Regions from separate parts of the Pandoraea sp. CB10b_02 genome, predicted to be linked through region 2. Evidence: predicted binding sites of a transcription regulator. Region 2 holds the regulator's gene; the other holds the start of a gene.
The links. Region 2 encodes sigma-54, which starts transcription at its own class of promoters, with help from an activator protein. Its sites were predicted from a motif close to TGGCANGNAANCTGCTTT; they were not measured.
Positions count from the first base shown of each region.

Region 1: a site for sigma-54 is predicted at 3,294-3,311, ahead of prpB (methylisocitrate lyase). Genes of this name have one in related genera too.

Region 1 covers NZ_NJGW02000005.1:188,725-195,269, forward strand. The annotation lists gene acnD (Fe/S-dependent 2-methylisocitrate dehydratase AcnD) at 1-1,010, opposite strand, end outside; gene prpC (bifunctional 2-methylcitrate synthase/citrate synthase) at 1,140-2,291, opposite strand; gene prpB (methylisocitrate lyase) at 2,319-3,209, opposite strand; gene prpR (propionate catabolism operon regulatory protein PrpR) at 3,656-5,665, shown strand; gene CDN36_RS07630 (hypothetical protein) at 5,689-5,850, opposite strand; gene CDN36_RS07635 (MetQ/NlpA family ABC transporter substrate-binding protein) at 6,067-6,545, opposite strand, start outside.
Region 2 covers NZ_NJGW02000004.1:109,814-116,358, reverse strand. The annotation lists gene CDN36_RS05625 (PsiF family protein) at 1-31, opposite strand, end outside; gene hprK (HPr(Ser) kinase/phosphatase) at 164-1,129, opposite strand; gene ptsN (PTS IIA-like nitrogen regulatory protein PtsN) at 1,186-1,641, opposite strand; gene hpf (ribosome hibernation-promoting factor, HPF/YfiA family) at 1,868-2,221, opposite strand; gene CDN36_RS05605 (RNA polymerase factor sigma-54) at 2,364-3,851, opposite strand; gene lptB (LPS export ABC transporter ATP-binding protein) at 3,946-4,716, opposite strand; gene lptA (lipopolysaccharide transport periplasmic protein LptA) at 4,739-5,455, opposite strand; gene lptC (LPS export ABC transporter periplasmic protein LptC) at 5,452-6,111, opposite strand; gene CDN36_RS05585 (KdsC family phosphatase) at 6,136-6,545, opposite strand, start outside.

The sequences.
Region 1 (6,545 bases), on a different contig from region 2:
AGCCCGGTTTGCTTCGCATATGTCTCGACGAGGCGCACGAGCGCGTCGTCGCGGCCGGTGAGCTTCAGGTACTTGATGGTCTGCGCGTCGATGTAGAACATCGCCGCCGTGGCGCCGAACTCCGGCGCCATGTTCGAGATCGTGGCGCGGTCGCCGAGCGTGAGGTTCGCGGCGCCCTCGCCGAAGAACTCGAGATAGGCCGAGACCACCTTTTGCTTGCGCAGGAATTCAGTGAGCGCCAGTACAACGTCGGTCGCGGTAATGCCCGGCTGCGGCTTGCCGGTGAGCTCCACGCCCACGATGTCGGGCAGGCGCATCCACGACGCGCGCCCGAGCATCACGCTCTCGGCCTCCAGGCCGCCCACCCCGATCGCGATCACGCCCAGCGCATCGACCATCGGCGTGTGCGAGTCGGTGCCCACGAGGGTATCGGGATACGCCACGCCGTCGCTCACCTGCACGACCGGGCTCATGCGCTCGAGGTTGATCTGATGCAGGATCCCGTTGCCCGGCGGAATCACGTCCACGTTGCGAAACGCCTTCTTCGTCCAGTTGATGAAGTCGAAGCGGTCTTCGTTGCGACGGTCCTCGATGGCGCGGTTCTTGGCGAATGCGTCGGGGTCGAACCCGCCGCACTCCACGGCGAGCGAGTGGTCGACGACGAGCTGCGTCGGCACGACCGGATTGACGAGCGACGGATCGCCGCCTTGCGCCGCGATCGCATCGCGCAGGCCGGCCAGATCCACGAGCGCGGTCTGGCCCAGGATGTCGTGGCACACGACACGGGCCGGGAACCACGGGAAGTCGAGATCGCGGCGTCGCTCGATCAGTTGCCTGAGCGAGTCGGTGAGCGCGGCCGGCTCACAGCGGCGCACGAGGTTCTCGGCCAGCACGCGCGAGGTGTACGGCAACGTGTCGTAGGCGCCCGGTGCAATGGCCTCGACGGCGGCGCGGGCGTCGAAGTAATCGAGCGACGTCCCGGGCAGGGGTTTTCGGTATTCGGTGTTCATCATGTGAGGAGTATCGGCCCAGCTTGCGGCGAAAGGCTGCCAGCGGCTGGCAAGATGCCGGCCATGCCGCAACGCGCAGGGCGCCCGGCATGGCCGCGAGAGGCGTCGGAGTGCCGTGCTACGGCAATCTCAGCGCTTCTCGATCGGCACGAACTTCTGATCTTCCGGACCGACGTAGTTGGCGCTCGGACGGATGATCTTGTTGTCGATGCGCTGCTCGATGATGTGCGCGCTCCAGCCCGACGTGCGCGCAATCACGAACAGCGGCGTGAACATCGCGGTCGGCACGCCCATCATGTGATAGCTCACGGCGCTGAACCAGTCGAGGTTCGGGAACATCTTCTTGACGTCCCACATGACCGACTCCAGGCGTTCGGCGATGTCGAACATCTTCATGTTCTGCTGGTCCTTGGACAGCTCGCGCGCCACTTCCTTGATCACCTTGTTGCGCGGGTCGCTCACGGTGTAGACCGGGTGGCCGAAGCCGATGATCACTTCCTTGTTCTCCACGCGGCGACGAATGTCGGCCTCGGCCTCGTCGGGCGAGTCGTAGCGCTTTTGCACCTCGAAGGCCACTTCGTTCGCACCGCCGTGCTTGGGCCCGCGCAGCGCGCCGATGGCGCCGGTGATGGCCGAGTGCATGTCCGAGCCCGTGCCGGCGATCACGCGTGCGGTAAAGGTCGACGCGTTGAACTCGTGCTCGGCGTACAGAATGAGCGACGTGTGCATGGCGCGCACCCACCGGTCCGACGGCTTCTCGCCGTGCAGCAGATGCAGGAAATGGCCGCCGATGCTGTCGTCGTCGGTCTCCACGTCGATGCGCACGCCGTTCTGGCTGTAGTGATACCAGTAGAGCAGCATCGAGCCGAGGCTCGCCATCAGCCGGTCGGCGATGTCGCGCGCGCCGGGGATGTTGTGATCGTCCTTTTCGGGCAGCACGGTGCCAAGCACCGAGACGCCCGTGCGCATCACGTCCATCGGATGCGCGGCGGCCGGCACGGCTTCGAGCGCTTCCTTGACCGCGGCGGGCAGCCCGCGCAGCGCCTTGAGCTTGGCCTTGTAGCCCTTGAGCTCGGCCACGCTCGGCAGCTTGCCGTACACCAGCAGATGCGCGATCTCTTCGAACTCCGAGCTCTGGGCCAGATCCAGGATGTCGTAGCCGCGATAATGCAGGTCGTTACCCGAGCGGCCCACGGTACACAGGGCGGTATTGCCGGCGCTCACCCCGGACAGGGCAACGGATTTCTTCGGCTTGAAGCCGGTGGCGGTCGTCTCGCTCATGCTCATTCCTCCAGATCAGGGATTCGGTTATTTCTGCTGTGCGAACAGCGCGTCGAGCTTGTGCTCGTATGCGTGATAGCCGATGCTCTCATAGAGCTCGGCACGCGTCTGCATGGTGTCGAGCACGGCCTTTTGCGTGCCGTCGCGGCGAATCGTCTGATAAACGTTCTCCGCAGCCTTGTTCATGGCGCGGAAGGCCGACAGCGGATACAGCACCAGGCCAACCTGCGCGCTGCGCAGCTCCTCCACGGTAAACAGCGGCGTGGCGCCGAATTCCGTGATGTTCGCGAGCACGGGCACCTTCACGGCGTCGGCGAACTGGCGGTACATCGGCAGTTCGGTCATCGCTTCCGGGAAGACCATGTCGGCGCCCGCTTCCACGCACGCGCAGGCGCGGTCGATGGCGGCCTGCAGGCCTTCCACGGCGAGCGCGTCGGTACGCGCCATGATCACGAAGTTCTCGTCGGTGCGCGCGTCGACCGCGGCCTTGATGCGATCGACCATTTCCTGCTGGCTTACGATGGCCTTGCCCGGCCGGTGGCCGCAACGCTTCGCGCCGACCTGGTCTTCGATGTGCATCCCGCCCGCGCCGAACTTGACGAGCGACTGGACCGTGCGCGCAATGTTGAACGCCGACGGGCCGAAGCCGGTGTCGACGTCCACGAGCAGCGGCAGATCGCACACGTCGGTGATGCGGCGCACGTCGGTCAGCACGTCGTCGAGCGTGGAGATGCCGAGATCGGGCAGGCCCAGCGAGCCGGCGGCCACGCCACCGCCCGACAGATAGATCGCCTTGAACCCGGCGGCCTTGGCCAACAGGGCATGGTTGGCGTTGATGGTGCCGACAACCTGCAACGGTTGTTCGGTCTTGACGGCCTCGCGCAAGGCGGCGCCGGCGGAGCGAATGGTGTGCGTCACTGGAATCCCTCGGTCGTGGGTCGCGTGCATGCGGCGGGGCTGCCCCCGCTGCGCCCGCACACGGGTTGAGATGTGGCTTCATCGGTAGCAATGGGCGTGCCAGCCTGGCGCCGGGCGTGGCCGCATGCGCCGTGCGGCAGTGCTAACGCCTTCATTTGGCAGCGGAAATCCGGCGCCGGCATGACGCTCACGGCAAGTGCATGTCGCGCAGGAGATGTCGCGGCTCGTCGCACGATGTTTCACATTGAAACATGCAATGAAACAAATCATTGCAATGTGCTACGATCTGTCTCATTCACCCGTTTTCGCCGCCCGACATGCCGAATCGCCCTGCCTCCGGTCTGCCACCGCAAGTCCCACCACCGCGCTCCCCGCACCTGCCGGCTTCCGCGGCCGGCTTGCCGCGCGCCGGACTCGCGCAGCCCGCCACGGCGGTACGCAAGCCCGTGATCTGGGCCGTAGGCATCAGCAAGCTCGGCGAGTTGTATCGCGACATCGTGCCGGACTACGCGGCGCACGCCGAAGTGCAGATCATCGACAAGGGCTACGAAGCGGTGATCGAGGCGCTGGAGCGTCTGCCGGCCGGCAGTGTGGACGGTATCGTCGCCGCCGGCTCGAACGGCGCGTTCCTGCGCGAGCGTCTGGTGCTGCCCGTCGTCCTCGTGAAGGTCACCGGCTTCGACGTCATGCACGCGCTCGGCCGTGCTCGCCGCGCGTTGCCCGCGGACTCGCCGGCCTCGCGCATCGCACTGGTCTCATACGCCCGTCCCGCGCCGGAATTCGAGCGGTTCAGAAGCGCCTTTCATCTCGACGTTGCCCAGCACGCCTACTTCGACGCGCACGATGCCGAAGACCTCGTACATCGCCTGCGTGACGAGGGCATCGAGGTCGTGGTCGGCCCCGGGCTCGTGACCGAACTGGCCGAACGTGCAGGTATGACCGGCGTCTTCCTCTACTCGCAGGACTCGGTGCGCGCCGCCTTCGACACCGCGCTCGAAGTCGCGCGCTTCGGACGCATCGAGGCGCAGCGGCGCGAGCGGCTCGACACGGTGCTGCGACACCTGCACGAGGGTGTGGCGGCGGTGGATCTGAACGGACGGATCGAGGCGATCAATGCGGCGATGGCTGGCATGCTCGGCGTGACGGTAGCCGACGCGGTCGGTCGCCCGCTCGATGCCATCGCACCGGCGCTCGACATCGGGCGCACGCTCGAGAGTGCGAGCGCCGAACTCGAGGCGATCGTGTCGATGGCGGGCAAGACCTGGGTCATCAACCGTATCCCGCTGCTCGACCAGGGCACGCTCACGGGTGCACTGCTCACCTGCCAGGACTCGCAGTCGTTCGCGCGCGTGGACCGTTCGCTGCGCTCGCGCCATCGCCCGCGCCACCTCGTGGCGCGCTACCGGCTCGACGATCTGATCGGCGACTCCGCCGCCATCGCGCACGTCCGCGCGCTTGCGCGCCGTTACGCGCAGACCGATTCCACGGTGCTCGTGCACGGCGAGAGCGGCACCGGCAAGGAACTGCTCGCGCAAGGCATTCACAACGCGAGCCGGCGCCGGGACTATCCGTTCGTGGCGATCAACTGCGCGGCGTTTCCGGAAACCCTGCTCGAGAGCGAGCTGTTCGGCTACGAGGAAGGGGCGTTCTCCGGCGCGCGGCGCGGCGGCAAGGCGGGCCTTTTCGAGACGGCCCACAACGGCACGATTTTCCTGGACGAAATCGGCGAAATGCCGATGCCGCTGCAAACGCGCCTGCTGCGCGTGCTGCAGGAGCGCGAGGTATTGCGGCTGGGCGCGACGGAGCCCGTGCCGTGCGACGTGCGCGTGATCGCCGCCACACACCGCGATCTGCGCCAGCAGGTTGCCCAAGGGCTGTTCCGCGAAGACCTCTATTACCGGCTGAACATCCTGCGCCTGGTGCTGCCGCCGCTGCGCGAGCGCATGGACGACCTGCCGCGCCTCGCCCCGCTCTTTCTCGAACGGGCGCTCGCCCGCGCCGGGGCGCGCATGAGCGTCGACGCGCTGCTCGCCACGCTGCTGCCGCTGCTCGCCACCTATCGCTGGCCGGGCAACGTGCGCGAGCTGGAAAACCTGCTGGAACGAATTGCGGTGGTTTGCGCCGACGTGGTCGACGCGCGCGAGATCAGTCGCGCACGACTCGTCGAGATCGCGCCGGAGCTGGGCCCGAATGCGGCATCCAGCGCCGGGCCGGCGTGGCCCGCGACGCCGCAAGGCGAGGCGGCGGGCACGGCGCCCGCGGCGGGCTTCGCCGGCGCAGTCGCGCACGACGCCGCCGCGCCACTCAGCGGCCGCGCGCGGCGCGCGGCGGCCGAACTCGCGCGCATCCGCACGACGCTCGCCGCCTGCGGCGGTGATCGCGCGGCGGCGTGCGAGGCGCTCGGCATCAGCCGCTCGACGCTCTGGCGAAAATTGCGCGACGCGCCGGGCGACTGAGCCGGACGCATCGCCATGCGCCGTCAGTGCTGGTGACGGATGCGCTCCCACATTTCGTGCCAGTCAAGCCGCTTGTGCGCCGAGGGCTCGTCGTGATGCGTTACCCAGAAGTGATCCACGAGCATGCCGATGGCGAAGCCGACCAATAGCGCCACCAGCATCATCGAGACATTGATCATGGACATGGCAGCCTCCCGCTGATCCGGATCACATCTTCATTCTAGGCCAGCGCTTTCATGCCGGCAGGGGGATTTCGCGGGCCAAGGGAGCCAGCGTGGCCAGGGGGCTCATCGACGCATCGGTCGGCCAGCCGTCGACGGACCATAAAAAAAACCGGGGCCGAAACCCCGGTGCTGCCCATGCGCATGCGCTCACCGGGAAGCGAGCGCCATCGCGATGGCTTACCACGTGGCGATCAGCGCGCCATTGAATTTGGTCTTGATGAACTCCTTCACCTCGTCGGAGTGATAGGCGTCGACCAGTTGCTTGACCCAGGGCTTGTTGGCGTCCTGCGCGCGCACGGCGATCAGATTCGCATACGGGCCTTTCAGGTCTTCGATGGCGATGGCGTCGCGCTGCGGAACCAAACCGGCTTGCGCGGCGAAGTTGGTGTTGATCGACGCGGCGTCGAGGTCGGGCAGCGCGCGCGGCAACTGGGCAGCTTCGAGTTCCACGATCTTCAGCTTCTTCGGGTTCTCGACGATGTCGAGCGGCGTTGCGTTCTTGCCCTCGAGGCCGGCGCGCAGCTTGATCACCCCTTCCTTCTGCAGCAGGAGCAGCGCACGGTTGCCGTTCGACGGATCGTTCTGGATACCGACCTTGGCGCCATTCTTCAGGTCCTTGAGCGACTTCACCTTCTTCGAATAGAAACCCAGCGGCG
Region 2 (6,545 bases):
CCAGGAGCAGTGCAGCGAATGCTTTCTTCATGATCGTCTCTCCATTAAGGTCGACACGCACGGGGAAGAACCGCGTGGCGATTACAACATGAAAGAAAACGCGCCGCAATCGCGCTGCGTTGACAGAAAACCGCATGCAATGCGGTAAACCCGGAGACGCGGCTCAGAGCAGTTTGCCCTGCATCCCGTCGGGATCCTGCATGGCCTGGCGCTGGCGCTCCATGAAGTCCTTGAGCGTGTCGATGCCGCGCAGTTGCAGGATCGTGTTGCGCACGGCGGCCTCCACCAGCACGGCGAGGTTTCGCCCGGCGGCCACTTGCAGGATCACCTTGTTGATGGGCAAGCCGAGGACATCCACCGTCTGCGCTTCGAGCGGCAGGCGCTGGAATTCGCCGTCAGGGCGGCGCACCAGTTGCACGATCAGCTTGAGCTTCATTTTCCGGCGCACGGCCGTCTCGCCGAAGATGGTCTTGATGTCGAGCAGGCCCAGCCCGCGCACTTCCAGCAGGTTTTGCAGCAGTGGGGGGCAGCGCCCTTCCACGAAATCGGGGCCCAGCCGCACGAAATCGACCGCATCGTCGGCGACCAGGCCGTGGCCGCGGCTGATCAATTCCAGACCGAGTTCGCTCTTGCCCAGCCCGGAGTCGCCGGTGAGGAGCACGCCCATGCCCAAAATGTCGATAAAAACGCCGTGCATCGTGCATCGCGGGGCGAACACGCGCGAAATGTACAGCCGCAGGCTGTCGATAACCGATGCGGTGGAGAGCGGGGTGGTGAACAGCGGTGTGGACGACCGGGTGCAGCGCAGCACCAGATCGGGCGGCGCCTCCAGTCCGTCGGCGACGACCAGGAACGGCGGCTCCAGGGCGATGACCTCGCCCATGTGGCGCTTGCGGTTCTCATCGCTCAGGCGCTGGTAATAGCGCAGTTCCGCCTCGCCGAGCACCTGAATGCGGTTCGGGTGGATGAGGTTCAGGTGACCCACGAGGTCGGCGCTGGAGGTGGCGGTGGCCACGCTCTCGGGCGTGAACCCGCGCTCCCAGCCCTCGTGGCCGGTGAGCCACGACAGACGCAGCGTCGCGGCGTTGTCATCGAAAATGCTTTGCGCGTTGATGCCGGTCAGTTCCACCGCGTCGCCTCGTTCGGTTGAGTATGGGAGCTACGGGACTCGAAGTTGGCGGCGGCTCAGGGCTGCCAGTTCGCCAGGGCCGTGTGAACGTCGTCGGCGCTGGGCGCGTTGCTCAATGTCTCGCGCATCAAGCGATCGGAGAGCAACTGCGCGATTTCGGACAGAATCTCGAGATGCTGCTGCGTGGCCTGTTCCGGCACGAGCAGGAAAAACAGCAGGGAGACGGGCTGGCCGTCGGGCGCCTCGAACGGAATCGGGTCGTCCAGACGCACGAAAGCCGCCATCGGATGCTTGAGTCCCTTAATGCGGCCATGCGGGATCGCCACGCCTTCGCCGAGCCCGGTCGAACCCAGGCGCTCGCGCGCGAACAGGTCGTCGGTGACGAGCGCGCGCGACAGTCCGGCGTTGTTCTCGAACAGGAGCCCGGCTTGCTCGAAGACACGCTTCTTGCTGGTGACGGACAGTCCAAGCAGGATATTGGACGCAGGTAAGAGTTTGACTAAACGGTTCATCTTGTAATGCGGGCGAACGCGTAGTCGCCCTCCAACCCCCGATTGACCTCGCATTATAGACCACCCGTAGGCGCGTCAGCCGAGACGCGTCGCCCCATACAAAAGGGGCCGTTCAACGGCCCCGCGGTGGGTGATGCCAGACTTATGACAGACGTAGATTCGCTCGTGTGGTTCCGTGCGGGCTTGCGTCAGTGACAGTCGATGCGACTACCTCGCCGGAAAGGAATTATTGGAGCGGTTCCGCCTCGGGCGGCTGTTGATGCTTGAGGGCTTCGCGACCATGATTCTGCACCTTGTCCTTGTACTGCATTACCTTGCGGTCGAGCATGTCGATCAGCTTGTCGATGGCGGCATACATATTTTCGTCACACTTTTCGACGAAAATTTCCTTGCCCTTGAGATACACGGTGACGCTGGCGATCTGGCGTCCGGCCTTCTCCTTGGTCTTATCGACAGAGAGGATCACCTCGGCGCCGATGAGCTGGTCGAAGTGCCGCAACACGCGTTCAAGCTTGTTGACGACGAATTCGCGCAGGGACGGCGTGAGCTCGAGATGGTGTCCACTGATCTTCAGATTCATAGCTGCTCTCCTTGCTGAAATGCCGAAGTGCAGGCCGCGTCATGAGCGGCGCTGGCTAGCGGGAGTGCGAGCCATTGACGTGACGCAATGTCGCACTGCGGCGTGATGCCCCAGCGAGCCAACATGGCGCACCAGGACTGTCCTACAAAGATTTGCGCAAGTTCACTGCGGGGATTCGCATGGCCTCGCGGTACTTCGCGACGGTGCGCCGCGCAACCACGAATCCTTGCTCTGCCAGCAGCTCCGCGATACGACTGTCGGAAAGGGGGCTTTGGGGGTCTTCTGCTCCTATCAGTTGCTTGATGAGGGCGCGGATGGCTGTCGACGACGCAGCCCCTCCGGCTTCGGTGGCCACATGCGACCCGAAGAAGTACTTGAGCTCGAAGGTTCCAAATGGAGTGAGCATGTACTTACTCGTAGTCACGCGTGAAATCGTGGATTCATGTAAACCCAGCGTATCAGCAATCTCACGTAAAACCAAGGGCCGCATGCCGATTTCGCCATGCGTGAAGAAGTTCTTTTGACGCTCGACAATGGCCTGCGCCACACGCAGGATCGTGTCGAACCGCTGCTGGATGTTCTTGATCAGCCAGCGCGCCTCCTGGAGCTGCTGCTGGAGATTGCCGGTGCCCGGGTCGTTGCGGTTGTTGCGCAGGATGCGCGCGTACATCTCGTTGATGCGCAGGCGCGGCATGACTTCCGGGTTGAGCTCGGCGCTCCAGCCGCTGCCCTGCCTGCGCACCAGTACGTCCGGCACGACGTAATCGGCGGGCGGCGAGCCGTAGGCGGCGCCCGGGAACGGGTCGAGCGAGCGGATCAGCTGGTGCGCGGCGCGCAGTGCGTCTTCGCTCACGCCGAGCAGGCGGCGCAGCCGCGTGTAATCGCGTGCCGCGAGCAATTCCAGGTGATCGCAGACGATGCGCAGCGAAAGCGTGCGAACGCCGCTCGCGGGCAGCCGCTGCAGTTGCAGACGCAGGCATTCGGCCGGATTGCGGGCGCCCACGCCCGCCGGATCGAAGCTCTGCAGCAGCGCGAGGGCGGCGTTGATCTCCTCGGTCTCGAGCGCCAGCTCTTCGGGCATTTCCGCCTGAATTTCGTCGAGCGTGGTGCCGAGATAGCCGTCTTCGTCGAGCGATTCGATAAGGAATTCGACCAGCGCGCGATCGCGCGGGCTGGCCTTGGTCACGCGCAACTGGGCGAGCAGGTGCTCGCGAAGGTTGGGATGATCGACGTGCAGCTGGGGGCGAGCGTTGTCGTCGTCGTCCGAAGCGCTGCCCGTCCGGGCGAAATCGTTCAGGCTCCAGTCGCTGCCGTTATCGCTCGCCCCGTCCTCGAAGCGGGTTTCGCCGTCGAGTTCGCGGGCGTCGTCGTGGCCGTTGGCGGTGTCGGGGCCGTCGTTGCTGCTGCTCGCCGACGTGCTCCGTTCGTTGCGCAGCGACCCGTCCGTGCCCACGCGCACCGAGCCGGCGAGCCAGTCGTCTTCTCGCTCGAGCATCGGGTTCTGGGTAAGGGCGTGCTCGACTTCCTGCTGGAGTTCGAGCGTCGACAGTTGCAACAACCGAATCGATTGCTGCAACTGCGGCGTGAGGGTCAGGTGCTGCGAGGTGCGAAGTTGAAGAGTCGGTTTCATAGCGTGTCTCGCCTTCATTGTAGAGGCTTTGTCACGCCAACGGAACCGGCCCGGCGCCCTATCGGGGGCAGGGTTTACATGCGAAAAATTTCCTTTACATCCGGAAATTCTCGCCCAGATAGACGCGCCGCACGCTTTCGTCGGCCACGATCTGGTCGGGGGTGCCGGCAGCCAGCACGGAGCCTTCGCTGATGATGTAGGCGTGATCGCAGATGCCAAGCGTCTCGCGCACGTTGTGGTCGGTAATCAGGACACCGATGCCACGGTCTTTCAGAAAGCGCACAATGCGCTGGATTTCCAGCACGGCAATCGGATCGACGCCGGCGAAGGGTTCGTCGAGCAGGATGAACCGGGGCTGCGTGGCCAGCGCACGCGCGATTTCCACGCGACGGCGCTCGCCGCCCGAGAGCGACATTGCCGGGTTCTCGCGCAGATGGCTCACCTGCAGTTCGTCGAGCAGCGCCTCGATGCGGCGCTCGATCTCGTCGCGCTTGAGCGGCTTGCCGGCGGCATCGACCTGCAGTTCGAGCACGGCGCGGATGTTGTCCTCGACCGTGAGCTTGCGAAATACCGACGCTTCCTGCGGCAGGTACGACACGCCCATGCGGGCGCGCTCGTGGATCGGCAGTTCGCTGATGAGATTGCCGTCGAGCTGGATTTCGCCGTCGTCGGCGGGCACCAGCCCCACGATCATGTAGAACGAGGTGGTCTTGCCCGCACCGTTCGGCCCGAGCAAGCCGACGACCTCGCCGCTCTTCACGTCGAGCGAGACGTCCTTGACGACGGTACGCGCGCCGTACTGTTTCTTGAGCGAGCGCACGACGAGCGCGCTCGGCTTGCCCGACGGGCCGGCGCCCGGATTGATGCTGGAGGCGTTGCTGGCAGGATTACTCACGCGGATTCCCGATGCTTTTGGAGGGGGACAGCGGCGGCAGGTCGCCCTTGGGCGCCGCGGCGGGCTTGCTCGCCCCGCCCGGCTGCGCCTGGTTGGCCCCGGTGGCGTTGCGCGGCGCGAGCGTGGCGCGCACGCGGCCCTTCGGATTGTTGGCGTTGACCTGATCGGCGCCGCTGTTGGCGGTGTAGACCTCGTTGTAGGTGTCGTAGGTGATCACGCTGCCGTGAATCTCGTCGAGCACGCGCGTGCCGCCGGCCAGCCGCTTGAGCGTGGCCTGCGTGGTGAGCGTGGCGACTTCGGTCTTGCCGTTGTAATAGATCGTCTGGCCCCACCCGTCGATGTACTCGTCCACGCCGTCGCGCTTCTGGCGCATGTACGCGAGCGGGCCGCCCGGCTTGTAGAACGCCGTGGCGTACTGATAGCCCTCCGGATCCTGAGTCACTTCGACGCGATCGGCCTTGAGGAGAATCGTCCCCTTGGTCATCGTCACGTTGCCGGTGAAGATGTTGACCTGCTTGAGGTCGTCATAGCTCATGTGATCCGATTCGATGTTGAGCGGCTTGTCGCGGTCGGCACGCTCGGCGTGCGCGAGCGGCGCGCTCAGCGTGGCCAGTGCGCCGAAGACGGCGAGCGCTGCGAAGGCAGCGGCCACCGTGCGCAGCGCACGCAGCGATCGGGATGCAGGTCGCAGGTTGCGGCGATCGATCATGGGGTCTTGGGGCCCTGTTTGGTCTGGGGGGCCGCGCTCGGCGCGGCGGGCGGTGCCGGACGTTTGTTGCTCAGTTCCGCCGGCTGGATGGTGCCGTGGACGTTGCCGAGCAATTGTACGGCCCGCGTGATGTTATTGAAAATCATGCCGTCACCGTACATGACGGAGGCGCCGCGATAGAGCTGGACAGGCTTCTCCGTGCGCACGATGTCCTCGTTCACCAGCACCTGGAAATGCTCGGAGAGCGCGCGCATTTCGGGGTCGCGCGGTCCCGGCTGACGCACCACGACAGCGTTGTCGTACAGGTCGACGACCGACATGTCGGCATTGAGCGTGCCGCGCTTGCCCGTGGCCGTCACTTCCGGCTGGTCGGGGGTGAAGGCGCGCACCGCCGGCAGCGTCATGGCGGTGGTCTGGTCGTCCTCGAAGTGCGTCATGTGCACGGCGTTGACGCGGTACTGCGTCTGGCCGCTCGCCGAGAGCATGGAGATCACCATGTCATCGGCGTAGTAATCGGGGATGTGCTGCTTCACATACGGCGTGCGATCGGCGTTCGACGGCAGCGTGCGTTGCACGAGCCAGTACGTGCCGGCCGCGAGGCAGGCGAGCACGGCGATCGCGATCAGGGAGGCGGGCGAGACGCGTTGAATGGCCATGAGCGGGGCGGCTTCCTCGGGGCGTCAGGCCAGTGCTTCGGCAAGCAGGGCGTCGTAACGTCCCTGCGCGCGCAGGATGAAGTCGCACAGCTCGCGCACGGCGCCTTCGCCGCCGCGCGTGGCGCCGATCCAGTGGCAGCGCGCCTTCACTTCGACGTGGGCGTTCGCCGGGCAGGCCGCGAAGCCCACGCGCGTGAGCACGGGCAGATCGGGCCAGTCGTCGCCGATGTGCCCGCACGCCTCGGGGGCGGCCGACACCTTGGCGCAGAGGTCCTCGAACGCTTCGCGCTTGTCGTGCACGCCCTGGTATACATGTGCGACGCGCAGATCGGCCGCGCGCCTGGCGACGATATCGGACTGGCGCCCCGTGATGATCGCCGTGACGATGCCGGCCTCGGCGAGCAGCTTCAGGCCGTGACCGTCAAGCGAGTCGA